DNA from 2 places in the Blautia sp. DFI.6.71 genome. Region 1 is predicted to be linked to the other one. Evidence: riboswitches for the same ligand, from Rfam matches in the RefSeq annotation. Region 1 holds a riboswitch; the other holds the start of a gene.

Region 1 (15,715 bases):
AATTTTGCTCCTGCAGACATGAAGAAAGAGGGAGCCGGTTTTGATGTACCGGTGGCAGCAGCAGTGTTGGCTGCTTTTGAGATGATCAGCCCTCAGGTTGTCAGCAGAGTTATGATGGCAGGGGAGATCGGTCTGGACGGAGAAATCCATGGGATATCCGGAATCCTGCCGATTGTGTTGTGTGCAAGAAGTTTGGGCAGTCGTTTTTGCGTAGTTCCCTATGAGAATCTGAAAGAAGGAAGACTAATCAGGGATGTGCCGGTAGCAGGAGTAAAAAATTTACGGGAACTGGTCGAGTGTCTTAAGAATCCGGAACCCTATCTGAGGAGGGAAATACAGGAAGAAATTCCTTCTATTATAAATACAGATATGGGAATGGATTTTTCAGACATTGAAGGACAGGAAGGGGCAAAAAGAGCGGCGGAAATTGCAGTAAGCGGATTTCACAATCTTCTCCTTATCGGACCTCCGGGAACGGGTAAAACCATGCTTGCCAGAAGACTGCCGACGATCATGCCTGGGCTTGGCTTTGAAGAAAAGCTGGAGCTTACCAGAATTTACAGTATTGCAGGACTTCTTTCAAGAGAACATCCTCTGATTGATGAGCGACCATTTCGCAGCCCTCATCATACAAGTACTCCGCAGGCAATTGCAGGAGGCGGGCGTAATCCCAGACCCGGCGAAATCACTCTTGCGCATAAAGGTGTACTCTTTCTGGATGAAATGCCGGAATTTTCCAGAGCAAGTCTGGAACTTCTGCGACAGCCCATGGAGGATAAAGTGATCCAGATAGCCAGAGCAAGCGGAACTTACAACTTTCCGGCGGATTTTATGTTATGTGCAGCGATGAATCCCTGTCCCTGCGGTTATTATCCGGATTTAAACAGATGCACCTGTACAGCAGGTGAGATCACACATTATATGGGAAAAATCAGTCGCCCCCTTCTGGACAGAATTGATATCAGCACTGAGGTACCGCCGGTTTCTTTTTCACAGCTTCACTGTGGAAGAAAGGGAGAAAATTCCGCTGCTATCAGAAAAAGAGTGGAAAAAGTACAGAAGATTCAGGAAGAACGGTATAAAGATGAGAAAATAAATTTTAACGGGCAGCTGAAGAGCAGTCTGATCGATAAATTCTGCCCTCTTACAGACAGCGCATCACGACTTCTGGCAAGAGCCTTTGAAAAAATCGCATTCAGTGCCAGATCCTATCACAGGATCCTGAAGGTAGCCAGAACAATTGCGGATATGGAAGGGGAAGAAATGATTGCCGGTCATCATATCGGAGAAGCACTTTCGTACAGGGCATTTGACAAAGATTCTGTCATAAAATAAAGGTCAGTGAGGTATTTTATATGGAAAGAACTGATGTGAAAAATAATCATACAGAAGAATACAGTACAGGTCAGATACGATGTATTGAGAAATCAGATCCGGAATATCCTCAGATAATGAAGCAGTATTCCTCCATGCCGGCAAAGCTTTATGTAAAAGGCAGACTTCCTGATCCTAAGAGAAGAACGGTGGCAGTGATCGGTGCCAGAATGTGCAGTCCTTATGGAAGGATGCAGGCATTCCGGTATGCGAAAGCGTTAAGTGTAGCTGGAGTCCAGATTATCAGCGGTATGGCACTTGGCATTGATTCAGAAGGACATAAAGGCGCACTGGAAGGAAAGATGCCTACATTTGCGGTGCTTGGAAGTGGTGTTGATGTATGCTATCCGAAATCTAACAGAAAACTCTATGAGAGGATCTTATGGGAAAATGGTGGGATCATCAGTGAATGTCCACTGGGTTCAGGACCTGTTTCCTGGCATTTCCCGGCGCGAAACCGGATCATCAGTGCTTTGTCAGACGCGGTTCTGGTAGTGGAAGCAAAAGAAAACAGCGGTTCGCTGATTACTGCGGGATTTGCACTGGAACAGGGAAAGATGGTCTATGCGATTCCGGGGGCAGTGACAGATGAACTCAGCAGAGGCTGCCATAAGCTGATCTACGACGGCGCAGGGATTGCATACTGTCCGGAAATTATGCTGGAAGAACTTGGAATTTCGATGGAAAAAGTAACACAAAACGGTGAAAAAAACAACTTGGGACTTGCAAGAGATTTGAATATGGTGTATAGTTGTCTCGATTTACGACCAAAAAATCCCGACTACATTGTGAGAAAAACAGGCTTTTCCCCGGCACAGGTAAGCAACTGTCTTGTGGAACTGACACTGCGGGGGCTCATAAGAGAGAGCGGGAGACATTATTATGTAAAAGACAGTTGACGATTTATGATTATTGTGCTTCACGTTTCTGCGGCGCAGGGCGATTTTTATATGTAACAATATCGCTGTCAGGCAATGTGCCCGTTCAGGGACACTGTGAAGAATAACAGATTACGACTAGGAGAGGTAGCATGGCGAAATATCTGGTGATAGTAGAATCACCTGCAAAAGTGAAAACAATAAAGAAATTTCTCGGTGCGAATTACGATGTGGAAGCTTCTAACGGACATGTCCGTGATTTCCCGAAGAGTCAGTTCGGAATTGATGTTGAGCATGATTTTGAACCCAAATATATAACGATCAGAGGAAAGGGAGAACTGCTTGCAAAGCTTCGCAAGGCTGCAAAGAAAGCAGATAAGATTTATCTTGCAACTGACCCTGACCGCGAGGGAGAGGCAATTTCCTGGCATCTGATGCAGGCATTAAAAGAAGATCCGAAGAAGATGCACAGGATTACCTTTAACGAGATTACCAAGACAGCAGTAAAATCATCAATCAAACAGGCCAGAGACCTGGATATGGATCTGGTAGATGCACAGCAGGCAAGACGTATGCTTGACCGTATGGTAGGTTATACCATCAGCCCGCTTCTCTGGGCAAAAGTCAAGAGAGGCTTAAGTGCGGGGCGCGTACAGTCTGTTGCGCTTCGTATCATCTGTGACAGAGAAGATGAGATCAATGCGTTTATTCCGGAAGAATACTGGAGCCTGGAGGGAGATTTTCAGGTGAAGGGTGAGAAGAAACCGTTGCAGGCGAAGTTTTATGGAACAGATAAAAAGATGGATATCCACAGCAAAGAGGAAATGGATAAACTTCTGGCCTCTCTGAAAGATAAAGAATATGAGATCAATGAAGTAAAGAAAGGCGAGAGGATCAAGAATGCACCGCTTCCCTTTACTACAAGTACCTTACAGCAGGAAGCAGCCAAGACCTTAAACTTTTCCACACAGAAGACAATGCGTCTGGCACAGCAGCTGTATGAAGGAATTGATATCAAAGGAAATGGAACGGTAGGTGTGATCTCTTATCTGCGTACAGATTCCACCCGAATCTCAGAGGAAGCAGATGCTGCTGCAAGAGAATATATCACTGCTCAGTACGGAGAGGATTATGTTTCAAAGTCTGAGAAAGCTGTGAAAAAGGGACAGAAGATCCAGGATGCTCACGAAGCGATCCGTCCTACAGACATCAGCCGTACACCGGCTGTACTGAAGGAATCTCTTTCAAGAGATCAGTTCAGACTGTATCAGCTTATCTGGAGACGTTTTGCGGCCAGCAGAATGGCTCCTGCAAAATACGAAACAACATCTGTAAAGATTGGTGCAGACCAGTATATTTTTACAGTCTCTGCCTCCAAGATCATATTTGACGGATTTATGTCTGTATACACAGATGAAGAGGACCAGAAAAAAGGAAATGTTCTGAATCAGAGTCTTGAAAGAGGAATGAAGCTTAGTCTTAAGGAACTGAAACCAGAACAGCATTTCACGCAGCCGCCTGCACATTATACAGAGGCATCTCTGGTCAAGACTATGGAAGAACTGGGGATTGGACGTCCAAGTACCTATGCGCCGACGATCACAACGATCATCAGCCGCCGTTATGTTGCAAAAGAACAGAAGAACCTGTATGTTACAGAGTTGGGGGAAGTTGTCAATAATATTATGAAACAGGCTTTCCCGAGTATTGTAGATGTAAACTTCACTGCGACTATGGAAGGGCTTCTGGACTGTGTGGCAGCAGGAACTGTAAAGTGGAAGACAGTAGTAAGCAACTTCTATCCGGATCTGAAGAAGGATGTAGATGCTGCAGAGGAAGAACTTGAAAAGGTTGATATTCAGGATGAAGTGACAGATGTGATCTGCGAAAACTGTGGCAGACATATGGTGATTAAATATGGTCCTCATGGACGATTCCTTGCATGTCCGGGATTTCCGGAATGCAAAAATACCAAACCATATTTTGAGAAGATCGGGGTGGCATGTCCGAAATGTGGAAAAGAGATTGTGCTTAAGAAAACCAAAAAAGGACGTAAGTACTACGGATGTGAGGATAATCCGGATTGTGATTTCATGTCCTGGCAGAAACCATCAGCAAAGAAATGTCCGAAATGTGGAAGCTATATGGTGGAAAAGGGGAATAAGCTTGTCTGTAGCCAGGAGACATGTGGATATGTAGAGGCAAAGGACGAGAAAGAATAATAACGGATTGTAAATGTTATAAATGGGACTGTTGCAGCAGTTGAAAATGAATTTCATTAATGCAACAGTTCCGTTTTTTGTCTTACAGTCAGTGACTTTCTGACTTTTTGTCTTCAATCCTTTGAATTTTTGATGATGATATTTATTGAATAATATTATAAAAGGAATCTATTTTCAGAAAAGCAAAAATAAATAAAAAAATAGTAAAATTTGTCTTGTAATTTGACTTTAAAACGTGTAAAATCAAAGTATCAGTAATGTTAATAACCATGTGTGTCTGAATCTTCCTTGCGAGCAAAAGAAAGTGACTGCTCATTTATGAAATAATGACAGAAAGATTTCGGATATGTACAGGGTGAAAGGAGGACAATATGAGTGTTCAGCTGCTGGATAGAACAAGAAAAATTAATAAACTTCTGCATAACAGCAGTTCCAGCAAAGTGGTATTTAATGACATCTGTCAGGTTCTGATGGAGACACTGAGTTCCAACATTCTGGTTCTCAGTAAAAAAGGAAAGGTTCTGGGTGTCAGTTTATGCCCGGGAGTAGAGGAGATCACTGAACTGATCGAGGACAAGGTTGGCGGATATGTAGATTCCCTGTTAAACGAGAGATTTCTGGGTGTCCTGTCAACAAAAGAGAATGTAAATCTTCAGACACTGGGATTTGAACATGTATCAAGCAGTTATCAGGGAATCATTAATCCGATAGATATTGCAGGGGAACGACTGGGTACTGTATTTATGTATCGTTATGAGAAACCATATGACATTGAAGATATTATTGTCAGTGAATATGGAACAACCGTTGTAGGGCTGGAGATGATGAGAGCGGTCCATGAAGAGAATGCTGAGGAGGACAGAAAGCAGCAGGTAGTGAAATCTGCGTTTAATACTTTATCTTTCTCCGAACTGGAGGCAATCATCCATATCTTTGATGAACTTGACGGAGATGAGGGAATCCTGGTTGCAAGTAAGATCGCAGACCGCGTGGGAATCACCAGATCTGTTATCGTAAACGCTTTGAGGAAGTTTGAAAGTGCCGGTGTGATCGAATCCAGATCATCCGGTATGAAGGGAACCTACATTAAAGTGCTGAATGAAGTCATCTTTGATGAACTGGAAGAGATTAAAGCTCAGAGAAATAAGAAATCCTGATCCGTAAATAATGAATACAAGAAGGCTGTCTGCTGTATGGTGGACGGTCTTTTTGTTATGTTATAGAAAATTATTCCGTAATATGCTTATAACATAATAAAGCCCTCCGGACTAGTACAGCGAATATTAAGTAACTGCTATATTGACTTGTCTGATTTTTCATCTGCGGCGTTGTCGTCAATCGCCGTAGCCACCGCTACGCCTCATTCCTCCGCCTTGCAGCTGAAGCAATCATCCTGCGTCAATATAGCAGAAACTTAATTTTCGATGTACTAGTTATGACAAAATTATTTGTAAATTAAGAAAACAAAAGAAAAGAAGAGTATATATAAGTAAAAAAGAGAATATATATTATTTTATAATGATAAAAGCACTTGCGAAATCGACTCATTTTCAATAATATAAGGACAGTGATTAGCACTCGAAGTAAATGAGTGCTAGCAAAAATCGGCAGGATTAGACAGAGTGCCGAAACAGTTACCGGATATTTTGCAATAATGGAAAGAGTACGGTAACAGGAAAGCTTTAGTTGGAGAATAAAGGAGGATATAGATCATGACATTAGTACCTTTAGGTGACAGAGTTGTATTAAAACAGGTTGAAGCAGAAGAAACAACAAAATCCGGTATCGTTCTTCCGGGACAGGCACAGGAGAAACCACAGCAGGCAGAAGTTGTAGCTGTAGGACCTGGCGGAGTTGTTGACGGCAAAGAAGTAAAAATGGAAGTAGCTGTAGGTGATAAAGTTATCTACTCCAAATATTCAGGAACAGAAGTAAAAATGGATGGCACAGAATATATCATTGTAAAACAGAATGATATTCTTGCAATTGTTAAATAAGCAATATCAAAATAGAAAACATAAATGAAGATACTTATAAGATAATGTTTGCAGGTAAGATAATATTTACAGGATGTAACATGAGATATCGGACAGGTATCAGAAAGAATTCATAGAAATCAGAATTTGAATCAGGAGGTCATATTATCATGGCAAAAGAAATTAAATTCGGCGCAGAAGCCAGAGCAGCTCTTGAAGCTGGTGTAAATAAATTAGCTGATACAGTAAGAGTAACATTAGGACCGAAAGGAAGAAACGTAGTTCTTGACAAACCATACGGAGCTCCGCTTATCACAAACGACGGTGTTACAATCGCAAAAGAAATCGAACTGGAAGACGGATTTGAAAACATGGGCGCACAGCTGATCAAAGAAGTGGCTTCCAAAACAAACGATGTAGCAGGTGATGGTACAACAACAGCTACTGTTCTTGCACAGGCTATGGTTCACGAAGGAATGAGAAATCTGGCAGCAGGCGCTAACCCGATCATCCTCAGAAAAGGTATGAAGAAAGCTACAGATGTAGCTGTAGAAGCAATCAAGAACATGAGCCAGACAATCAGCGGCAAGAAACAGATTGCAAACGTTGCATCTATTTCCGCAAGCGATGAGACTGTTGGACAGTTAGTAGCAGATGCTATGGAAAAAGTTTCCAAAGACGGTGTTATCACAGTAGAAGAATCCAAGACAATGCACACAGAACTTGACCTTGTAGAAGGTATGCAGTTCGATCGTGGATATGTATCCGCATATATGTCAACAGATATGGAAAAAATGGAAGCAAATCTGGAAGATCCATACATCCTGATCACAGACAAGAAGATCAGCAACATCCAGGAAATCCTTCCATTACTGGAGCAGATCGTAAAAGTTGGTGCGAAACTTCTTATCATTGCTGAAGATGTAGAGGGCGAAGCTCTTACAACTCTGATCGTAAACAAATTAAGAGGAACCTTCCAGGTAGTAGCTGTCAAAGCTCCGGGATATGGTGACAGAAGAAAAGAAATGCTTCAGGATATCGCAATCCTTACAGGTGGTCAGGTAATCTCCGAAGAAGTTGGTCTGGAACTGAAAGACGCAACTATGGAGCAGTTAGGACGTGCAAAATCTGTTAAAGTTGCAAAAGAGAACACAGTTATCGTTGACGGTATGGGTGACAAAGATGCAATCGCAAACCGTGTTGCTCAGATCCGTGGACAGATTGAAGAAACAAAATCTGAATTTGATAAAGAAAAATTACAGGAAAGACTTGCAAAACTGGCTGGCGGCGTAGCTGTTATCCGTGTTGGTGCTTCCACTGAGACAGAAATGAAAGAAGCGAAGCTTCGTCTGGAAGATGCTCTTGCAGCTACAAGAGCAGCAGTAGAAGAAGGTATCATCGCAGGTGGTGGATCTGCTTACATCCACGCATCCAAAGAAGTTGCAAAACTTGCAACAACTCTGGAAGGTGACGAGAAGACAGGTGCAAATATCATCCTGAAAGCTCTGGAAGCTCCTCTGTTCCGCATTTCTGCAAATGCAGGACTTGAAGGTTCCGTAATCATCAACAAAGTAAGAGAATCCGAACCGGGAATCGGCTTTGATGCTTTGAACGAAAGATATGTAGATATGGTAAGCGAAGGTATCCTTGATCCTGCAAAGGTTACAAGAAGTGCTCTTCAGAATGCTACAAGCGTTGCGTCTACATTACTGACAACAGAATCTGCTGTTGCAATTATCAAAGAAGACACACCTGCACCGGCTGCTAATCCTGGAATGGGAATGATGTAATTTTTAATAAACGATAAAATTATACCGTAGTATGCTTATAGCAATTCTCTGAAATAATGCATCTTAATCCAGCCCATCAGAGTGTGAAATCCTGCGTCAGATATCTTTGCCGTGCGTCAGCACGCCTGCAGATATCTTCCTTGTCTTTCGCACTCTGCTGAATTGTCTTAAATGCATTATTTACGAGGATTGCTATAGATAAAAACAGCGCAGGCGGAAATATGTGAAACGGAACCGTCGTCATAGACGATGGTTCCGTTTTGTGATATAATGCAGAAAAACAGCATGATGAATAAAATATAATTGTTAAATATGCTGTGCAAAAAAAGCTGCTTTCAACAGCTGAACAAATGAAAAGGAGACGAAACAATGGGCGACTTGTATTCAGAATTACTGGTAAAGAAAGATAAGACGGCTAAAGACAGCCTGCTCAAATACGGTCTGATCGTTTTGACAGTGCTGGCAGTATTTGCCGGACTTATCATCACACCGCTGGCACTGATCATTGCCGTAGCGCTTGGAATTGCATGCTATTTTGTAATCCCGAAAACAGATGTAGAATATGAATATCTGTTTATCAATGGCGATTTTGACATCGACATGATCATGTCAAAGACAAAAAGAAAGAAAGTAAAGAGCTTCAAATTATCAGAAGCAGATCTGGCAGCACCGCTGGATTCCCACAGAATGGACTATTACAACGGAAACCAGAACATGAAAGTACTGGACTTTTCATCAGGAAATCCGGAGCATAAACGCTTTGGTGTTATCACAAGACTGGACGGAAATTTATGCAAGATCATCCTGGAACCGGATGAGGCACTTGCACAGGCTATGAAAAATTCAGCACCGAGCAAAGTTTTTTTGGATTGACATAGAATCTGATTTTTGTTACACTTGTTGAAAATAAAAGGACCAGTTGCTGGTTCCTTTTTACATTACAATAGTAATTTAATTTCATATACGCAAGGGAGGAAATGCAATGGGTACTATCATTGGTGAAGGCATTACTTTTGATGACGTGCTGTTAGTTCCGGCATATTCAAAGGTAATTCCGAATCAGGTAGATGTCACAACTTACTTAACAAAGAAGGTTAAACTGAACATTCCTATGATGAGTGCAGGAATGGATACAGTAACCGAGCATCGCATGGCGATCGCTATGGCGAGACAGGGTGGTATTGGTATTATTCATAAGAATATGTCCATTGAAGCGCAGGCAGAAGAGGTAGACAAGGTAAAACGTTCTGAGAACGGTGTTATCACAGATCCTTTCTATTTATCTCCTGAACATACACTTAAGGACGCAGATGAGTTAATGGCAAAGTTCCGTATCTCCGGTGTGCCGATCACAGAGGGCAGAAAACTGGTCGGAATCATTACCAATCGTGATCTGAAGTTTGAGACAGATTTCAGCAAGAAGATCAAAGAGTGCATGACTTCTGAGGGACTGATTACAGCCAAAGAGGGAATTACACTGGAAGATGCCAAGAAGATTCTGGCAAAATCACGTAAAGAGAAATTACCCATTGTAGATGATGACTTTAACTTAAAAGGCTTAATTACTATTAAAGATATTGAGAAACAGATCAAATATCCTCTGGCTGCAAAGGATGAGCAGGGACGTCTTCTCTGCGGTGCTGCGGTAGGAATCACTGCTAATGTACTTGCACGTGTTGATGCACTTGTAAAGGCATCTGTAGACGTGATCGTAATTGATTCTGCACATGGACATTCAGAGAACATTCTGAAGGCTGTACGCGAGATCAAGGCAGCATATCCGGAACTGCAGGTAATCGCAGGTAACGTAGCAACAGGTGCTGCGACAAAGGCTCTGATCGAGGCCGGTGTAGATGCAGTTAAGGTTGGTATCGGACCTGGATCTATCTGTACCACACGAGTTGTTGCAGGTATCGGTGTTCCGCAGATCACTGCTGTTATGGACTGCTACGAAGCTGCAAAAGAATATGGAATCCCGATCATTGCAGACGGTGGTATCAAGTATTCCGGAGATGTCACAAAGGCAATCGCAGCCGGTGCGAATGTCTGCATGATGGGAAGCATGTTTGCAGGATGCGACGAGAGCCCGGGAACATTCGAACTGTATCAGGGCAGAAAATATAAAGTATACCGCGGTATGGGATCTATCGCAGCTATGGAGAACGGAAGTAAAGACCGTTACTTCCAGGAGAATGCGAAGAAACTTGTTCCGGAAGGCGTAGAAGGACGTGTTGCTTACAAAGGACATGTTGAGGATACTGTATTCCAGCTCATGGGCGGTCTTCGTTCCGGTATGGGATATTGTGGAGCAGAAACTATTGAGAAGCTTAAAGAAACAGGCAGATTCATCAAGATTTCTGCTGCATCTCTTAAGGAATCTCATCCACATGATATTCATATCACAAAAGAAGCTCCGAACTATAGCGTAGATGACAAATAATAAATTTCAGGTGTAATATATGCCCCGGCTGGCTGCTGATGGAAAGAAATAAGATTTCCAGGCATGCCGGCCGGGGTATTTTTTGCAGGGAGTAAAATCCCGTAAGAGAAGGTAAAAATGCAAAAGCATATAAACAAAAAGAAAAAAACAGATACCAGAACAGGGAAAACTGCAGTAAAAAAGAAAAACAGCAGGTCGAAAAGACGAAAGAGCAGCAGAGTAAGGCAGAGAAATCAGAGAATTCTTATGAGCCTCATGCTGCTCGTGATCATAGTTCTGAGTGGGTGGATCATAATAAATCGGGCCAGTGAAAATGGATGGAGTATTGGGGACTTTTTACATAATTCTGACACGATGGTTTCTGATGGGGAACAGTCAGGAACAGACAATACGGATTCTTCAGGCGGACCGGAACAATGGCAAAAAGAAGGGGCGCCGTACATAGATGTGGAACTGCTGACGCCGAATGAATATTCCAGACCGCAGATTCCCATTGAGAGTGTACAGTATATTGCCATTCATTATACTGCAAATCCGGGGGCAACAGCCATTGCAAACAGGAACTACTTCGAGAATCTGGCGACTACTCATGACACAAAGGTGAGCAGTCATTTTGTAGTGGGGCTGGATGGGGAAGTGGTGCAGTGTATTCCTACGTCAGAGATGTCCTATGCGACGAACTCACGTAATGTAGATACTTTGTCCATCGAGTGCTGTCATCCGGATGAGACGGGGAAATTCAATGAGGCAACTTATGATTCGGCAGTGAAGCTTTCTGCGTGGTTGTGCGTGCGGTTTGGACTTACATCAGAGAATGTGATCCGGCATTATGATGTTACCGGAAAAAACTGTCCGAAATATTATGTGGAGAATCCGGATGCATGGATACAGATGAAATCGGATATTGCGGCGCAGATTGATGTTGATTATGGTTTGCAGGATGTTCAGTAAAACGAAAATTCAGCACAGTACAAAAAAATTTGCCTTGAAATCCACAAAGAAGTATTGTACTATAATAACAATGTGTGATTTTTTTTCACAACAGTGCCTGCATGACTGGCGGAAGTAGGATTACCTACAGGGAGTGCAGCGAGTATATGAGCCGACCGCCTGGGCAGCCTGGAAATTATTCAATGAATAAATAGGTTTCCCAGGCTTTTTTTAACCTTATTTTTAACGAAAAGGAGAAAAATTATGGAAATGTTATCACTGGAAAAAGAACTGAAAGAGAATTCCTATCCTGGCAGAGGAATTGTGATTGGACGTTCCGCAGACGGTAAGAAAGCAGTGACAGCTTATTTCATCATGGGCAGAAGCGAGAACAGCAGAAACAGAGTATTTGTAGAGGATGGTGAGGGAATCCGTACCCAGGCATTTGATCCGTCCAAACTTACAGATCCGAGTCTGATCATCTATGCACCTGTACGTGTACTGGGAAACAAAACAATCGTAACTAACGGAGATCAGACAGATACCATTTATGAGGGAATGGATCATCAGCTTACTTTTGAGCAGTCCTTAAGAAGCAGAGAATTCGAGCCGGACGGTCCGAACTATACACCTCGTATCTCCGGTGTTATGCACGTAGAGAACGGAAAATTCAACTATGCAATGTCAATTCTCAAGAGCAACAACGGAAATCCGGATGCATGTAACAGATACACATTTGCATATGAGAATGCCATTGCAGGAGAGGGACATTTCATCCATACTTATAAATGTGACGGAAATCCACTTCCAAGCTTTGAAGGCGAACCGAAATTGGTAGCAATTCCGGATGATATGGATGAGTTTGCAGAACTTCTCTGGAACAGCCTGAACGAAGATAACAAAGTATCTCTGTTTGTAAGATATATTGATATTGAGACAGGTAAGTACGAAAGCAAGATCATTAATAAGAATAAATAATAGTCACTTACTGAGTACAGATAGTGCTCATAGATTATTGTGAACATAAGACGATGCTTTCGCAGTAAGAAATTATTTACAGGAATTAATTTTAAAATACTTATTTGGTTCATACGGAGGATTTATATAATGAAAGAATTCGAATTAAAATATGGCTGTAACCCGAATCAGAAACCTGCAAAAATTTATATGGCAGACGGATCTGAGCTTCCGGTAAAGATCCTTTCCGGAAGACCGGGATATATCAATTTCCTGGATGCTTTTAATGGCTGGCAGCTGGTATCCAATCTGAAGAAAGCAACAGGACTTCCTGCAGCTACATCTTTTAAACATGTATCTCCTGCCGGTGCTGCTGTAGGACTTCCTCTTACAGAGACTCTGGCAAAGATCTACTGGGTAAATGATATGGACTGGAAGAATTTTTCACCATTAGCATGCGCTTATGCAAGAGCTCGCGGTGCTGACAGAATGTCCTCTTTTGGTGATTTTATTTCTCTTTCTGATGTGTGTGATAAAGATACAGCACTTCTGATCAAGAGAGAGGTATCTGACGGTGTTATTGCACCTGGATACACAGAGGAAGCACTGGAGATCCTGAAGCAGAAGAAAAAAGGAAACTACAATGTGATCCAGATCGATGAGAACTTTGTACCGGCTCCGCTGGAACACAAAGAAGTATTTGGTGTAACTTTTGAGCAGGGCCGTCAGGAGCTTGAGATCGATGATGCAATGCTTTCCAATATTGTGACAGAGAATAAAGAGCTTACAGAGGAAGCAAAACGTGATATGAAGATTTCTCTGATCATCCTGAAATATACACAGTCCAACTCTGTATGCTTCGTAAAAGATGGACAGGCTATCGGTGTTGGTGCAGGACAGCAGTCACGTGTACATTGTACAAGACTTGCAGGACAGAAGGCAGACAACTGGTTCCTTCGCCAGTGCCCGAAAGTGCTGAATCTGCCATTTAAAGATACAATTTCACGTGCGGAACGTGACAATGCCATTGATGTTTATATCGGGGATGAATATATGGATGTACTTGCTGATGGTATGTGGGAGAAAACTTTCACAGAGAAACCGGAAGTATTTACAAAAGAAGAGAAACGTGCATGGCTGGATCAGATGACGGATGTTACACTGGGATCTGATGCATTCTTCCCATTCAGTGATAATATTGAGCGTGCGCATAAGAGTGGTGTGAAGTATATTGCGCAGCCGGGTGGATCTGTGCGTGATGATGCTGTGATCGAGACTTGCAATAAATATGGAATGGTGATGAGTTTTACTGGTATCAGATTGTTCCATCACTAAGGTGCTGGTATGGGGACGCGCAGGACATTATATGTTTTTGTCCGCGGTTTCGGAGCCTAAGAAAAACTAAGCGCCAGGAAATCTGCTAAAAACATGTAAAAAAATTTCAAACTCGCCGCAAATGCGGCTCAGACAGTGAAATTTTTTTACATAACGCAGATTTCCTGGCGCTAACTTTTTCTAAGACTCCTGCAAATGCGGGCAAAAACATATAATGTCCTGCGCTGGTGTAGAGCCGCGTAGCGAAGCGGATTGCGAATATACGCTTGACTCAGGGATGTTAATCAAGGATATTGGCTATAGATGTTATTCGCAGATATGGAATTGCTATAGTTATGGAAAGTTAATAGAAGGGGATGAAAAAAGCATCAGCCTTAGCTGATGCTTTAAGAGCGATAGACGGGGCTCGAACCCGCGGTCTCGACCTTGGCAAGGTCGCGCGTTACCAACTACGCCACTATCGCATTTATGATGTCAGTTGAGTGATTACCTCAGCGACAAAATATATGATACTATATGCAGTGGAGTTTGTCAAATGTTTTTTTATTTATTTTGAAATTTTTTATGATGGTTTTATTGAAAAATTATGACTCCCTGAAAAGTGCTGAAATTGGCACTTTTCAGGGAACAATACTTACATATTAAGTTCTTTCATTAATTCTTCCTGAGAAATGAATTCGTGACAGTCAGGGTTGTTTTCGATTTCCTTTAACATTATTAAATCTGTTTCATCGGGTTCAACTTTTTCTATATCTGCGAATGTATCAGGCAGTTTAAAATGTTTTTGAATAATATGCCAGAAGATATTAGCATCTTTATCACTCATAATTGATACAGCACCTATAATACGTTCTTTAACAGCAGTCATAAAATCACACTCCTTTACGAAAAAATATTTATATTTTATCTTATCTTTCGTAAGGCAGAATAGAATTCTGATAATTTTACTATAGCATATAGAAATAATAGAAGCAATATAGTTTATGAAGATTCCGTGAAGGATGGGGTGGAAAATTGCAAATTGGGAGGGGGTGTGCTATGATAGGACAGACGGAGAGAGACGATAAAGGAGTTGAGGCTCAGTTTATGAAGAAAAAAATTTTAGTATTATTAGTTTGCAGTATGCTTACTTTACCAACAACAGTTTCTGCGGATATTCTGGATTATGAGGGGACAATTAATGCTTATAAGGAGGATAATAAGATACCGCAGACATTTGAGATTGATGATGGAAGTGGAGAGAAGGTAACGGCAGTTGCCAAGTCGGATAAGGTTTCTGTTTCTGCAAAGGCAACTTATATACGCTCTATGCCGGGGAAAAACGGAAAGAAGCTTGTAAGAGTGTATCTTGGTACCGGTGTAGAGAGAGTGGCCGTATGTGATAATGGCTGGAGTAAAGTGACTTATGAGAAAAAGAGCAAAAAGGGTACGGAAAAGATCAGTGGCTATGTGCCCACAAAACATATCAATGACAGTGATCAGGTTGCTCAGGCAAAGGGAACTTTTACAGCACTGAAGGACAGTGATATTCTGGATTATCCGGGAAAGAAGGATGGACAGGTAGTAGGTGAGGTCATTCAGGAGGATGAAGTGAAGCGCCTGGCTACAGTAAATGGCATCTGGAGTCAGATTTACTATAAAAAAGAGAATGGAAAAAGAGGCATTGGATATATTCCTACCAGTGTTCTGGAGAATACAGCAGCAGAGGAGAAAACAGAGGAGTCAAAGGTCGCTAAAGTAGACGGTGAAGAAGCAGGAACAATTCATAAAAGTGAAGGCAAAGGTGTTTTTGCAGAGGCTGTGGATGGCGTAA
Region 2 (15,715 bases), on a different contig from region 1:
ACCCTTTACCCACACTGTTTCCGTATCCATTGTATCTCCGCTTCCGTTTGTACGTTCATAACTCATGGATGCATGGTTTGGTACAAGAATACTGTATCCATCCTCTGCAAGGTATTTTGAAATGTTAATTTCTGATTCCGGTCTCTGGCGTACTTTTAAAGTAAATGTGTAAGTCTGATTATCTGTAAATGCTTCATCCTGAAGGCTCTCTGCTTTGGCCCTGCAGGTCACTTTCTGTCCTTCAACAGCAACATCAAACCAGTCTGTCACTGTCTGCCCTGCATCATTCACAATACTGACTTTTGATGCATCCTCTATAGTAAGACAATCCTCAAGTATATCCTGTACCACAAAGGATTTCAGTCTATTGGGTGTCACCTCTGCCCGGATCATATACTGAAATTCCTGTCCCTGACGAATGCCAAAAGGTTTTTCTTTTGATGCAGCAGCTGCCTGTTCCCATGTACAGTTTGCCTCTCCCACACGTTTCTCAGGTGCTTTTTTCATCTCAACATCGCCGAAACAATAGGATGTAAAATCAAAATATGCATATGCTTTACAGTATTTCTGTCCTTTAAAGTTCGGACAATAACTGTTGCCTGATGGATCCAGATATTTATTTCTTGTAATCTCTGCCCATCTTTCCTGAGAACCGGCTTTTGCAATGGCATCTTCACGACTTTTATCCCATTTATCCAGTCTGAACTGATGACAGAATTCTACCGTAAAATTATCTGTATTATAAAAAAGATTCAGCCATCCTCTCGGATCATCCGGCTCAACGGAACCAAGGGGTGAGCTTACAGAATTTCCATCTACCGTCAGATAATCATTGTTTTTCAGAACATATGCATTATCCAGACTGCTGTCTGACGGAATACGGACTCCCTGTCCCGCATCAATATCACGTATGGTTCCATGGCCACTGATCGGCAGTGTTTCTTCTGTTCCATGCTTCAGAAACTGAAACTTAACCTTTGCGTATCCTACAGAATAAATAAATACACCGATACTGTTTTTGGAAAAGCCAACCATTGGATAAGCTTCATTATCTTTCCATGCAAACGTAGCTCCGCCTTTATTCTGAACAATCGATTCTGCAGTGCGCAGATCATAACGGGGTTCTGCATTCTCTACTCCCACAAGAATGAGTCTGACATCAACAATATTTCCATTTCCATCTTTTCCTACATTGTTATAACGCATCCCTGCGCTTCCGGCTTTATAGTCCGCTCCTACACGAACGCACTCTGTGTCACGTTCGCTTTTTCCATTGTCTGAAAAAGCTTCCCTGTCCAGATTATCACACCCAAAAGATTCATATGTGGTAATTCCGGGCTGAAACTTCATGTTAAAGCGATAACCATACTCTACCACCTTGTCACTGTCCCATGTTTCTACAGTTAACGGTGCCGCCTGAGTTACGCAGACAGGCACAAGCCCCAGAATTGCCTGCAGAATAAAAAGCATTGCAAGCAGCAAAGCTCCAAGGCGTTCTTTCAGTTTGAAATTGTGTTTCATTTTCCGTCTCCTTTCCGAACAAAAAATATAAAAATGAATGTGGGATTTTTCCCTGCACCTGGCAGGATTAAAGAATAGAAATAAGTTGAGATTGTATGATTATAAATATTCAAGGGGAATTAATATCGTGAAACAAGAACGTTTACACTTAAGATTTTTAAGATTCTGCGCAGGGTTTCTTTTCTGAAACCCTGCACAGATTTTCATTGATCATTTCTTTTCTTCAGCCATGAAAGAAAATAAAGAATAATTGCAAGAATAATAAAAAACGGAATCGCAACTCCGATTATCAGTATCAGTAAAACAATTATAACAGCCGCCGCTGCAATAACAACAGCCCTGCCATGCCAGGTAGAAAGATCGATTACTTTTTTCCATCTTTTCTCCTGCTGATGAGGAAGCTCTGTCTCATTGCCATAACTGCTTCCATAAGAAGAATACTCTCCGTAATCTTCCTGTGTACTTCCATCATCTGTATCGATCAGAGTTTTTGCTATCAGATGCGGGTCTCCCAGTTCCTGCAGTACTTCCTGCTCTGAACGTCCGCCACGTACCTGAGACTGTATATAATCTTCATAATACCTGATATGTGCTGCTGCTTTGCCCTCCTGCATCTGACCGGCAAGCTGGCTTCTCAGGATTTCCAAAAATTCTTTTCTGTTCATCTTCTACACTCCATTTTGCCAGAAATACATGTCAAAACTCTACTGCTCGCTCCGTTATCAGTAACGTTCGTACTCTTATTTTACCATATATACCGCAGGTAGCAACTAATATAATCATAAACTTTTTATGAAATTCTTATAAACTCAGTTACTGTTCACTCCGTTCTCAGTAACTGAGCCAAAATTCATTCCGGAAATTTTTGCATACATCTCCGGTCTGCGGTCTCTGAAAAGTCCCCAGTTCAGTCTATCTGCCTTTAATGCATCCAGGTCAAAAGTGCTTACAAGCACCCCCTCTTCCCCTCTGGGCAGTTCTGCACAGAGAGCACCTGTGTTGTCTGTGATAAAAGAAGAGCCGTAAAAATTAAGAGCAGATTTCTGCATTCCGTTTTCCGGACATGGCTCTACTGTTTCCTCACCGATTCTGTTGGCAGCGATCACAGGGATCAGGTTGGAGGCAGCGTGTCCCTGCATACATCTTCTCCAGTGTTCCATGCTGTCGCATTCCAGGATGGGTTCACTTCCGATGGCAGTGGGATAAAAGAGAAGCTCTGCTCCCTGCAGTGCCATACATCTTGCCGTTTCCGGGAACCACTGATCCCAGCAGATTCCAACTCCAATGGTTCCAAATCTGGTATCAAAAACCTTAAAGCCGGTATCTCCCGGTGTGAAATAGAATTTTTCCTGATAATAATGGTCATCCGGAATATGTGTTTTCCGGTAAACGCCGAGATTCTTCCCATCTGCATCCAGAACCGCAACGCTGTTATAGGTATTATTGACCTCTTTTTCATAAAAGCTGACCGGGATCACAATCCCCAGCTCTGCCGCTACCCTGCTGAAATGACGCACTGCAGGGTTTTCCTCTGCAGTCTGCGCATATTCATAATACTCATATCTGCGCTCCTGGCAGAAATAGGGCCGTTCAAAAAGCTCCGGAAGAAGAACAATCTCAGCTCCCTTTGCTGCTGCCTGACGCACCAGTTCCTCTGCATGGGCAATATTTTTCTCCACACTTTTACTGCATTTCATCTGAACTGCTGCCACTGTTACATTTCTCATCCTGTCTGTTCCTCCTGCTCCTGTTTACATAAGTAAGTTTTTTCATAACTTTCAGGTAATAACCCTCAAACACATGACTCTCAAAGTTTTCTGCATCAGGGTCAGATATTTTTTCCGGGAATCTGCTGGGTAATACAGTGAATATTTCCACCGCCGACAATGATGGCTCTGGCATCAATGGGATAAATCCTTCTTTCAGGAAAACACTTCTGCAGAATCTCCACTGCCCTTTTGTCATTTTCATCCCCAAATTGTGGAAGGATGATCCCTCCATTGGAAATATAGAAATTCACGTAACTGGCAGCCATCCGTTCTCCTGCTTCCCGTTCGTCTTCTCCCTCTTCAAACACAAAGCCATCCACATCTTCCTGGGTAAGGCAGACCGGTTTCTGAGGAATCGGAAGCTTATGAATCTTAAATTTTCTGCCTTTTGCATCTGTTTCCTGTTCCAGCACCTTCAGATCAGCCAGAGACATGGCATACTGCGGATCTGTCTCATCCTCTGTCCATGCAAGCACAACCTCTCCGGGCCTTACAAAAGCGCACACGTTATCCACATGCTCATTGGTTTCATCCTGATAGATTCCACATGGAAGCCAGATAATCTTGTGGACACCGAGCCAGTACTTCAACTGTTCCTCTATCTGTTCCCTGCTCATCTGAGGATTGCGTCCCTGACTCAGAAGACAGGCCTCTGTAACGATCAGAGTCCCCTCTCCGTCAGAATGGATGGAACCGCCCTCAAGCACAAAAGGTCTGGCATCCAGACATGGACAACCAAGAGTCCTGCAGATAAAGGCAGCCACCCTGTCGTCCTTCTCCCAGTTCCGGTAAAGTCCATCAAAGTCTCCTCCCCAGGCATTAAACTGCCAGTCAACTCCACAGACCGCCCCTTTCTCATCCAGAACCATGGTTGCTCCCACATCTCTGGCCCAGGCGTCATCTGTCTCGCATTCCAGCAAAGTCACACCGGAAACATTCCCCAGCTGATTCTTTGCATTCTCCATCTGAGCTTTGGAAACCAGCATATACACCTTTTCGCTCTCTCCAATAGCCTCTGCAACTTTCACAAATGCTTTCTGTGCTTCCCTTGCCCCATAATTCCAGGAACCGGGACGTTCCGGCCAGATCATCACACATCCCTCATGAGGCTCAAATTCTCCGGGCATACGATATTTTGTTCTGTTCTTCTCTGTAACTTCCATGTCTGTCTCCTTTTCTTTGATAGCCCGGCAGATATCAGGAAAGCCGGCTCTTAAAGTCTTCGTATCCGAAATGTCTGATAACCTCACACTCTCCGTCCTCATGCATAACCGCAATATCCGGCAGCGGCATACCGTTAAATGTATTATTCTTCACCATAGAATAAATCGCCATATCCATAAAATACAGCTTGTCCCCGATCCGGATCTCTCTGTCAAAGGAATAATCTCCGATTACATCTCCTGCCAGGCAGGTGCAGGAAGATAAGCGGTAGGTATATGCCTTCTCCCCTGCTTCCCCGCTGTCCTTAAGAGGCGGACGATAGGGCATCTCCAGCACATCCGGCATATGGCAGGCTGCAGAAGCATCCAAAATCAGCGTTCTGATCTCATTTTCCACAATGTCCATAACCTCTGTCACCAGATATCCGGCATTCAGGGCAACAGCCTCCCCGGGCTCCAGATAAATATCCAAATCATAGGTTTCCTTCATATGCTGAATACATTTTTCCAGGAGCTTTACATCATAATCCTCTCTGGTAATGTGATGTCCGCCGCCCATATTCAACCAGGAAACCTCAGACAGAAATTCTCCAAACTTCTCCTCTACTGCCTGCAATGTTTTCTCCAGGTCATCCGCATTCTGTTCGCAGAGCGTATGGAAATGCAGTCCGTCGATCCATTTCAGACATTCCCCGTCAAAGTTCTCTCTGGTAACCCCCAGCCTGGAACCCGGCGCACAGGGATCATAGATTGCATGATCCCCCTGAGTGGAGCATTCCGGATTAATACGGAGTCCCAGACTGGCTCTGGTACACACATCTTTAAATTTCTTCAGCTGTGCTGTGGAATTAAAGATAATATGGTCACAGATACGATCCAGTTCCTCTATATCTTCTGTACGGTAAGCAGGGGAAAAAACATGATTCTCTTTCCCCATCTCTTCATATCCAAGCCTTGCCTCAAACAGACCGCTGGCAGTGGTACCTGCCAGATATTTTCCGATCATGGGATACAGAGCAAAGCCGGAAAACGCTTTCTGCGCCAGAAGGATCTTACACCCGGTATCCTCCTGGACTTTTTTCAAAATCTCCAGATTCTCCCGCATCTTCTTCTCATCGATCACATAGCAGGGAGTTTGCAGTTGATCAATCTTCATTGGCTTTCCAGACCTTTACCAGTTCAGGATCTTCGCAGACTTTCCATGGAAGTCCCCATTTGTTCAGTGCTTCCATATATGGATCCGGATCAAATTCTTCCACATTAAATACACCCGGCTTCTTCCACTGTCCGGTCACTACCATCATGGAACCAATCATAGCCGGAACACCTGTTGTATAGGAGATTGCCTGGGATTCCACCTCTTTATAACATTCCTGATGATCACATACATTATAAATATAAATACTTTTCTCTTTTCCGTCCTTAACACCTGTGAAAATACAGCCGATATTTGTTTTACCCACTGTTCTCGGACCCAGAGATGCAGGATCCGGCAGAAGAGCTTTCAAAAACTGGATCGGCACGATCTCCTGTCCATTAAATTCCACAGGTGCGGTGGAAAGCATTCCTACATTTTCCAGACATTTCATATGTGTCAGATAGCTCTGTCCGAATGTCATAAAGAAACGGATCCTCTGTACTCCCGGAATATTTTTTGCCAGTGATTCAATCTCTTCATGATGAAGAAGATACATATCCTTCTTTCCTACCTCAGGGAAATCGTAGACAGATTTAAATTCCATAGGCTCTGTTTCTACCCAATGTCCGTCTTCCCAGTAGGAACCATTTGCGGAAACCTCTCGAAGATTGATCTCCGGGTTAAAGTTTGTGGCAAAAGGATATCCATGATCACCGCCGTTACAGTCCAGAATATCAATGGTATGGATTTCATCAAAATAATGCTTCAAGGCATAGGCACTGAATACACTGGTAACACCCGGATCAAAACCGGTTCCCAGAAGAGCAGTCAGTCCTGCTTCCTTAAATTTCTCATCATAAGCCCACTGCCAGGAATAATCGAAATATGCAGTAAAGCCTTTTTCTTTACATCTCTTTTCATAGATTGCACGCCATGTGGGATCTTCTGTATCCTCTGCTTCATAATTGGCAGTATCAATATAATCCGCACCGGCTTCCAGACATGCATCCATGATGGTAAGATCCTGATATGGAAGTGCCACATTCAGGACAGCATCCGGCTTATAGGCTCTGATCAATTCTGCGACCTCTGCTGCATTATCCGCATCTACCTTTGCTGTCTCAATTTTTGTCTTCGTTGTACTTTCAATCTTCTCTTTGAGTGCATCGCATTTTTCCTTTGTCCTGCTTGCGATCATAATCTCTGTAAAAACATCGCTGTTCTGACAGCATTTGCGAATTGCCACTGAAGCTACCCCACCACATCCGATTACCAATAATCTGCTCATAAACTGTTTTCCTCCTCTTCCAGTAAATCTTCTACATATTTTGGAAGCATAAATGCTCCTCTGTGAAGGTTTGTTGTATAATACCATGTTTCTATATTAAGATTATCAAACCTCTCCGGCCTGAAATCTTCCAGTGGATGATATTTCTTTGATGCAAATCCAAAAAGCCAGTATCCCGAGGGACAGGTAGGGATATGTGCCTGATAAACCCTGCTCACCGGAAATGACCGGAAAACCTTTCTGTGCATCTTTCTGCATTCCACCTCATCCTCATCATAAAAAGGACTTCCATGCTGATAAACCATGATTCCGTCATCTCTGAGAGCCTTATAACAGCTTCCGTAGAATTCCTTTGTAAAAAGTCCCTCTGTATGTCCCAGCGGATCTGTGGAATCATTGATGATCAGGTCATATCTGGCCTTTTTATTCCGCAGGAACCGAAGGCCGTCTTCATAATAAATGTTGACTCTCTCATCCTTCAGTCCCTGGGCAATATCCGGAAACATCTCCGCACATACATCCACAAACATTTTATCGGATTCCACCACATCAATGCTCTCAATCTGTGGATAATGGATCAGTTCTCTGGCAACTCCACCGTCACCGCCGCCGATGATCAGAACATTTTTTACATTGGGATGTACTGTCATTGGCACATGCGTGACCATTTCATCATAAATAAATTCATCCTTGTCAGAAAATACGATCTCACCGTCCAGAGCCACAAATCTTCCAAATTCTTCAGACTCAAACACATCGATTCTCTGAAATTCACTTTCCCCTGAAAATAACTGTCGGTTAATCCGGACAGAAAGCTTTACATTTCCTGTATGGAACTCGGAATACCATAATTCCATGATCAGATACCCCCTTTCAGGACCTGAAGATTTTCTACCTTCGGATCCTCCATTCCCTGCATGGAACAGCCTTTGTCTCTTGCATAAAGAATGTATTCTACAATTTCCTGTGTCACCATTTCTCCAGGAGCAAGAATCGGGATTCCCGGAGGATAACACATAACAAATTCACCGCTGATCCTGCCTGCCGCCTGTTCCATGGGCAGAGATTCTTTCTCCGCATAAAATGCCTGCTGTGGAGACGCCACCACTGCAGGTGCGATATATTCCCCGGAAAGCATACCTGTGCTGTCCTTCTTATACAGACGTTCAATATCAGCCAGTGCCCCTACCAGTCTCTCAATATCCTGAAGCCTGTCTCCGATGGAAATGTAAGCCAGAATATTACAGATATCTCCAAACTCAATCTGAATATCATATTCATCTCTGAGAAGATCATAAACTTCAATACCTGCCAGCCCATTTCCCAGTGTATAAATGGAGAGTTTTGTAACATCAAAATCAAAAACACTGGTTCCATTGATCAGATCCATACCATATGCATAATAACCGCCGATCTCATTGATCTCCTCTCTGGCATACTGCGCCATCCCTGCAACCTTTTCAAAGGATTCCTCTCCCCTGAGTGCCAGATTTCTTCTGGAGATATCCAGACTGGACAACAGAAGATAAGAAGCGCTTGTGGTCTGAGTCAGATTGATGATCTGGCGCACTTTCTCTGCATTCATACTCTTATTCAAAAGCAGCAGCGAACTCTGTGTCAGACTTCCGCCGGATTTGTGCATGGAAACTGCCGCCATGTCAGCACCTGCCGCCATTCCGGATACAGGAAGGTTTCTGCCGAAATAAAGATGGGTTCCATGAGCCTCATCTGCCAGCACCTTCATTCCTCTTGCATGAGCCTTCTTTACGATAGTCCGCAGATCCGAACAGATTCCATAATAGGTAGGGTTATTTACAAGAACTGCCACCGCATCCGGATTCTCATCCATAGCCTTCTCCACCTGACTGACTTCCATGCCAAGGGAAATGCCCAGCTGCGCATTCACCTCCGGGTTTACATAAACCGGAATTGCACCGCACAGTACCAGGGCATTGATGGCACTTTTATGTACATTTCGCGGCAGAATGATCTTATCCCCTGCCTTGCAGACAGACAGGATCATGCTCTGCACTGCAGATGTGGTTCCTCCTACCATAAGGAATGCATGCGCTGCGCCAAAAGCATCTGCTGCAAGCTCCTCCGCTTCTCTGATCACCGAAACCGGGTGGCAGAGATTGTCCAGCGGCTTCATAGAATTAACATCCAGCCCCACACATTTCTCTCCCAGCAACTGTGCAAGCTCCGGATTTCCTCTTCCTCTTTTATGTCCCGGCACATCAAAGGGAACGACTCTCTTCTTTCGGAAACGTTCCAGTGCTTCATATATGGGCGCATGCTGTTGTCTTTCATAATCCATTTGACATGTTCCTCTTTTCCTGTCGTCATGTACCGGCAAATACAGTTCTATCATTCAGCAATTGTATACTGCCTCAAACCGGCACAATGATTCAATTATTTCTCTATATATTCAAGTCGAACGCATGTGAGACACATCCTCGCAAAGCGTTTATCTCCAACCATATCCTTTATATTTGCTATATCTGCACAAAAAAAGAAGCAGATAAGTTCATTCACCATCTGCTTCTCTCATGATCTATAGAATTTCTCAGGCTCTGTCTCTTTATATACTGACCGGATTTCCCGTATAAATCCGTCTGTATCCTGTGCCTGTTCCCGTATTCTGAAATATTCATGACTGCTGTCGTCTTCAATCGCTGGCAAATATATGCTATGCTCTTATTGACCGTTTCACAAGATGATGTGTGCTTACGCACTGATTATTATAAAGTAATCAACTTATAAAATTTGAGCTCCTAACTCAATCAATAATGTGGTGTCTCCCACCCGGCAACTGCCCCGCCTGTCCGTATGGCTTAACATTCAGAAACTGTCTCTGAATGTGAGCAAATATTTGCATGAAAACGATAATGTCTTTTCATACTAAAGATGAGAATAACATATCTTCTGAACTGTTGTCAATTCCATTTTCCATATTTTGCACTAGAGCGTGTCTGAAAAAGGCTTTCTGCAAGATGTGCGTCACAATTTGTGGGATATTTTGCCCGGATGAGGGCGCCGTAGCGGGCTACGGCAACTGAATTCGGGTGAAATATCCCGCAAAGTGGGGGCGTGCAGATTGCGGGAATGATTTTTCAGACACGCTCTAGCTTTACCCGCTTTTTATATTTTCTTCATTTATCAGGGAAAACTGTGTTTATTTTTTAACAATTTCTTTCCTTGAGAAAACGTATTTTCTTTCATGACCAGGGATTACGATTCTCTTCTCTTATCAATTTGCACAACTTTTATCCAGTTTACTCACATTTTTTGACGTTTCAACAAAATTTTCTTGACATTTTTTTCTCAAAATGATATATTGTATTCATCAATTGAAAGAACCTTCGAGTACTGACGGAAAGAGTGGAGTGCAAACCACGTGGAGTCGGAGGTTTGTGGGAGCCGACCGTCTGGGCAGTATTTGAAATATTCAGATACTGGCCTTTTTTTATAACTTTCAGGGCAGAAATCAGGAATACCAGGCAGACCGGCCAATACTTCTTTCAATTAATAATTGTTGCTGATCGCGGAGTGAACAGCAACAGAAGTTTTTCATGTTATGCGGAAACGAAAGGAGAAAAACAATTATGGGATTCAAATCAGACATTGAAATTGCACAGGAATGCGAGATGCTTCCAATTACTCAGATCGCAGAGAAAGCAGGTATTGACGACAAATATCTGGAGCAGTACGGAAAATACAAAGCAAAGATCGACTACAATCTCTTAAGAGAGACAGATAAACCCGATGGAAAGCTGATCCTCATGACAGCTATCAACCCGACTCCAGCCGGAGAAGGAAAAACTACTACTACTGTAGGTCTTGCAGATGCTATGCAGAAACTTGGCAAGAACGTTATGGTAGCCCTTCGTGAGCCATCCTTAGGACCGGTATTCGGAGTAAAAGGTGGTGCAGCAGGTGGTGGATATGCACAGGTTGTTCCTATGGAAGATATCAACCTTCACTTCACAGGTGACTTCCATGCAATTGGTGCAGCAAACAACTTACTTGCAGCTATGATCGATAACCATATTTTCCAGGGCAACGCATTAAACATTGACCCACGTAAGATCACATGGAAAAGATGCGTAGATATGAACGACCGTCAGCTTCGTAACGTAGTAGACGGCCTTGGCGGAAGAACAAACGGTATGCCTCGTGAAGACGGATACGACATCACCGTTGCATCTGAGATCATGGCAGTTCTCTGTCTTGCAAGTGACATCAAAGACCTGAAAGAAAGATTATCCAAGATCATCATCGGATATACATATGGTAAAGTTTCTGAGCAGAAACCTGTAACAGCCGGTGACCTTCATGCAGAAGGTGCTATGACAGCTCTGTTAAAAGATGCCCTGAAACCAAACCTTGTACAGACTCTGGAACACGTTCCTGCAATCGTACACGGCGGACCATTCGCAAACATCGCTCACGGATGTAACTCCGTAACAGCTACAAAGATGGCTCTGAAACTTGCTGATTATGCGATCACAGAGGCTGGTTTCGGTGCTGACCTTGGTGCTGAGAAATTCCTCGACATCAAATGCCGTATGGCAGGCTTAAAACCAAGTGCAGTTGTTATCGTAGCTACAGTACGTGCTCTGAAATACAACGGCGGTGTTGCAAAAGCTGATCTCAACAACGAAAACCTGGAAGCACTTGAGAAAGGTCTTCCAAACCTGCTCAAACATGTATCCAACATCAAGAATGTATACAAACTGCCATGCGTAGTTGCTATCAATGCATTCCCTACAGATACAAAAGCAGAGCTTGATCTTGTAGAAGCAAAATGTAAAGAACTGGGCGTTAACGTTGCTCTTTCTGAAGTATGGGCAAAAGGCGGCGAAGGCGGAATCAAACTTGCAGAAGAAGTTATCCGTCTTGTTGAAGAACCAAACGACTTCTCCTATGCATATGAACTGGAAGGTTCTATCGAAGACAAACTGAACCAGATTGTTCAGAAAGTTTACGGTGGCAAGAGAGTTGTCCTGACAGCTAATGCTCAGAAACAGGCGAAACAGTTAGAAGCTCTTGGCTTTGGCAACTGCCCGATCTGTGTAGCTAAGACACAGTACAGCTTAACAGATGACCAGACTAAACTGGGTGCTCCTACTGACTTCGAAGTTACAGTACGTAACCTGAAGATTTCCGCTGGTGCAGGATTCATCGTAGCTCTTACAGGCGAGATCATGACAATGCCAGGTCTTCCTAAAGTTCCGGCTGCTGAGAGAATCGACGTAGACGAGACAGGTAAGATCACAGGTCTGTTCTAATCCAGTTGAAATCAATCGAATAATTCAAAAATATAAAAATCATATTTATATATGATATGTGTCCAGACGATTTTACAGGCGGGAAGATTTTCCCGCCTGTTTTTTTCTTTATTTTTTTATAAGATAATCTTTTCCGGAAATACCAGGTTCCGTCATATGGATCGGATCCAGAATGCGATTAAGTTCATCCTCGTCCATAAGCTTTTCTTTCAGAATCAGACTTCTTACAGATTCGCCTGTCTTAATTGCCTTTTTTGCAATATCCGCAGCCTTCTGATATCCAAGATGGGGGCTGATTGCAGTGATAATACCTACACTGTTTTCTACCAGATAACGGCATCTTTCTTCATTTGCCGTAATTCCTACAATACAATTATCCACCAATGTCTGGACTGCATAGCCAAGAGTATCGATAGACTGGAACATGCAATAGAAAATAATCGGCTCAAACGCATTTAATTCCAGCTGACCAGCCTCTGCAGCCATGGTAATGGTAACATCATTACCAATAATATTAAAAGCAACCTGATTCACTACTTCAGGAATAACCGGATTAACTTTACCTGGCATAATAGAGGAACCATTCTGTTTTGCCGGAAGATTAATCTCCCCAAAACCAGTACGTGGACCGGAGGACATCAGACGGAGATCATTTGACATTTTGGAAAGAGTTACCGCACATGCTTTCACAGCACCGGAAACGGCTACAAATGGATCCAGATTCTGAGTGGAATCAATCAGATCAAAAGCCTGTATAAAGTCCATTCCCGATATTTCAGTGAGATTTGGAACAATTCTTCTCAGATAGCCCTCATCTGCATTAATTCCTGTTCCAATAGCAGTACCTCCCATATTAAGAGTCCGCATTTCATCCATTGCTTTATCCATTCTGTGGATATCACGCATGATTGCTACCGAATATGCCTTAAATTCCTGTCCCAGACGAATTGGTACTGCATCCTGCATCTGTGTACGCCCCATTTTTATTATGTGATCAAACTCTGTAGCTTTTTCATTAAGAGCATCATAGAGGCGAAGAAGCTGTTTTTTCAGATTCTGCAACAAACGAAGAGAAGTCATTTTACCGGCAGTAGGAATAACGTCATTGGTAGACTGTCCACAATTCACATCATCGTTAGGATTTATAATTGTATAATCGCCCTTTTTTCCTCCCAGTATCTCAATCGCGCGATTTGCAATTACTTCATTGGCATTCATATTTAAAGATGTGCCAGCTCCTCCCTGAACAGGATCCACAATAAATTCATTATGGAATTTTCCTGAAACAATTTCATCACATGCCTGGACAATCGCCTGTGCTTTTTTCTTCTCAAGAAGCCCCACCTCACAATTGGTTATCGCTGCTGCTTTTTTTATGTATGCAAGACTGTTAATAATTTCCGGATGCATATTCAACCCCGTAATGTGGAAATTTTCAGCCGCACGTAAGGATTGTACTCCATAATATACATCTTCCGGAATATCCTTTACACCAATAGAATCCCTTTCTACACGATAGTCTGTTTTTTTCATAGTTATTCGCCCTCCCATGTATTTGCCCTCATTATATATCTCTGCTATAATATAATCAAATACATATATTTTTATAAAATATATAGTGTTTAAATTATATATCGGAGGAGTTTATATGTTTCAGGGAATGGAATACATCTATGAGGTCTACAAGGAAAAAAGCTTTTCCAAAGCTGCTGCTGCTCTTTTCATTTCGCAGCCTTCTTTAAGCGCCAATGTAAAACGTGTGGAAAACCGTATTGGCTATCCTATTTTTGATCGAAGTACCAAACCTTTACAGTTAACTGAAGTCGGAAAACATTATATACAGGCTGTTGAAAAAGTCATGGATATTGAAAATAATCTCGAAAACTACCTACTGGATCTGGGAAATCTCAAAACAGGAACTCTTAATGTAGGTGGCAGTAACTTTTTTTCTTCGTGGATTCTGCCTCCCCTTATTGCTGATTTTTCCCAAAAATTCCCCCATGTTCAAATTTCTCTTGTAGAAGAAAGTACAGCAAAGCTATCCCAGTTTCTCCAGGCCGGAAAGTTAGATCTGGTGATTGATAACTGTATTCTGGATAACCAGATTTTTGAACGTTATATCTACCAGAAAGAACAACTTCTTCTTGCAGTTCCCAAAAATTATTCAGTAAATACCAGACTGCAGAAATATCAGATTCCTATTGAGGAAATCCGGAACGGGCAGTTCCGTTCTTCTCATATTCCTTCTGTTCCATTAAACAAATTCGAGAACGAACCATTTATTATTCTTCGTTCAGATAATGATACCGGTAAGCGTGCACTTACCATTTGTCAGGAAAATCACTTTTCGCCTTCTGTAGTATTTCGCCTGGATCAGCAGATGACTGCCTATAATATTGCATGTTTGGGAATGGGTATCACTTTCATCGGGGATCTTCTGCTCTCCAGAGTTCCAACAAATTCAGAACTTGTTTTTTATAAGCTGCCCGGTCAGAGCAGTAAACGCACTGTGTTTTTTTACTGGAAGAAAGGCCGCTATATCAGCAGAGCCATGGAAGAATTCCTGAGGCTGCCCTTTTCCTGATATGCCATAATCAAATAGGCTGTGGTGATTGGTCATCATCAGATGTACGTCAAAATGGGGTTGTTGTGCTAAATAAGCACAACAACCCCAGTATGTCAGGCAGATATTCGATTAGAACAATGGCTTCATCGCCGGATACAGAGTTCTGAACTTCTGATATCTCTCTTCATATTTTGCAACCAGTTCAGGATCCGGTTCTACTGTATCAACAACTTTGGCAAATTTCTTACCGATGGTTTCTACATCCGGGTAAGCACCACAGCCTACTGCTGCCAGCATAGCTCCACCCATGGACGGTCCTTCTTCGTTCTCCAGAACATCAACCTTCAGGTTCATAACGTTTGCAATGATCTTCTTCCACAGTGGGCTCTTAGCTCCGCCACCGCAAATCTTGGTTCTCTCAATCTTGATTCCAAGGCTTCTTGCAACCTCCAGAGAATCGCGAAGACCGAATGCAACACCTTCCAGAACAGCCTGTGTCATGTCTGCTCTTGTACTGTCCATGGACATTCCGAAGAATACACCTCTTGCATCAGGATTATTATGAGGTGAGCGTTCTCCCATCAAATATGGAAGGAAGAATACATGATTCTCTCCCAGCTTCTGAATTGGAGCCTGCTCTGCTGCGAAATCCTTTGTCTGAAGAATCTCCTCTGCCCACCATTTGTTACAGGAAGCTGCGCTGAGCATGCATCCCATCAGATGATAGCTTCCATCTGCATGACAGAAAGAATGAAGTGCGTTATTTTCGTCCACACCAAAGTTTTTACTGGAAATAAACACAGTTCCGGATGTTCCAAGAGAAATATTACACTGACCGTCACCAACTGTACCTGTTCCTACAGCAGCTGCCGCATTGTCACCTGCACCTGCAACAACTTTTACATTCTCACTGAATCCAAGTTCTTTCGCAATCTCAGGTTTCAGAGTTCCTACTACTTCCCAACTCTCATACAGTTTC

What was found. A riboswitch is a leader RNA that binds a small molecule or an ion and turns the genes downstream of it on or off. The one in region 1 is predicted to bind ZMP and ZTP.
Region 2: it holds a riboswitch for ZMP and ZTP, as region 1 does, so the genes downstream of both, LJE12_RS14790 (formate--tetrahydrofolate ligase) here and LJE12_RS04705 (IMP cyclohydrolase) in region 1, are expected to answer to the same signal.

What each region holds. Positions count from the first base shown of each region.
Region 1 is NZ_JAJDMJ010000006.1:40,062-55,776, forward strand. It holds gene LJE12_RS04660 (YifB family Mg chelatase-like AAA ATPase) at 1-1,335, shown strand, start outside; gene dprA (DNA-processing protein DprA) at 1,356-2,273, shown strand; gene topA (type I DNA topoisomerase) at 2,405-4,474, shown strand; gene codY (GTP-sensing pleiotropic transcriptional regulator CodY) at 4,846-5,631, shown strand; gene groES (co-chaperone GroES) at 6,187-6,471, shown strand; gene groL (chaperonin GroEL) at 6,621-8,240, shown strand; gene LJE12_RS04690 (DUF6106 family protein) at 8,610-9,113, shown strand; gene guaB (IMP dehydrogenase) at 9,223-10,680, shown strand; gene LJE12_RS04700 (peptidoglycan recognition protein family protein) at 10,927-11,631, shown strand; ZMP/ZTP riboswitch at 11,723-11,803, shown strand; gene LJE12_RS04705 (IMP cyclohydrolase) at 11,875-12,588, shown strand; gene LJE12_RS04710 (phosphoribosylaminoimidazolecarboxamide formyltransferase) at 12,718-13,902, shown strand; tRNA gene LJE12_RS04715 (tRNA-Gly) at 14,294-14,366, opposite strand; gene LJE12_RS04720 (hypothetical protein) at 14,537-14,770, opposite strand; gene LJE12_RS04725 (3D domain-containing protein) at 14,941-15,715, shown strand, end outside.
Region 2 is NZ_JAJDMJ010000042.1:692-16,406, reverse strand. It holds gene LJE12_RS20155 (isopeptide-forming domain-containing fimbrial protein) at 1-1,521, opposite strand, end outside; gene LJE12_RS14825 (DUF1700 domain-containing protein) at 1,725-2,186, opposite strand; gene aguB (N-carbamoylputrescine amidase) at 2,331-3,248, opposite strand; gene aguA (agmatine deiminase) at 3,350-4,453, opposite strand; gene nspC (carboxynorspermidine decarboxylase) at 4,488-5,609, opposite strand; gene LJE12_RS14805 (saccharopine dehydrogenase family protein) at 5,599-6,879, opposite strand; gene speE (polyamine aminopropyltransferase) at 6,876-7,736, opposite strand; gene LJE12_RS14795 (aminotransferase class I/II-fold pyridoxal phosphate-dependent enzyme) at 7,739-9,196, opposite strand; gene LJE12_RS20060 (hypothetical protein) at 9,427-9,561, opposite strand; gene LJE12_RS20760 (DUF6783 domain-containing protein) at 9,816-9,908, opposite strand; gene LJE12_RS20755 (DUF6783 domain-containing protein) at 9,885-9,938, shown strand; gene LJE12_RS20750 (hypothetical protein) at 9,985-10,065, shown strand; ZMP/ZTP riboswitch at 10,235-10,320, shown strand; gene LJE12_RS14790 (formate--tetrahydrofolate ligase) at 10,485-12,170, shown strand; gene LJE12_RS14785 (aspartate ammonia-lyase) at 12,279-13,721, opposite strand; gene LJE12_RS14780 (LysR family transcriptional regulator) at 13,819-14,754, shown strand; gene xylB (xylulokinase) at 14,866-15,715, opposite strand, start outside.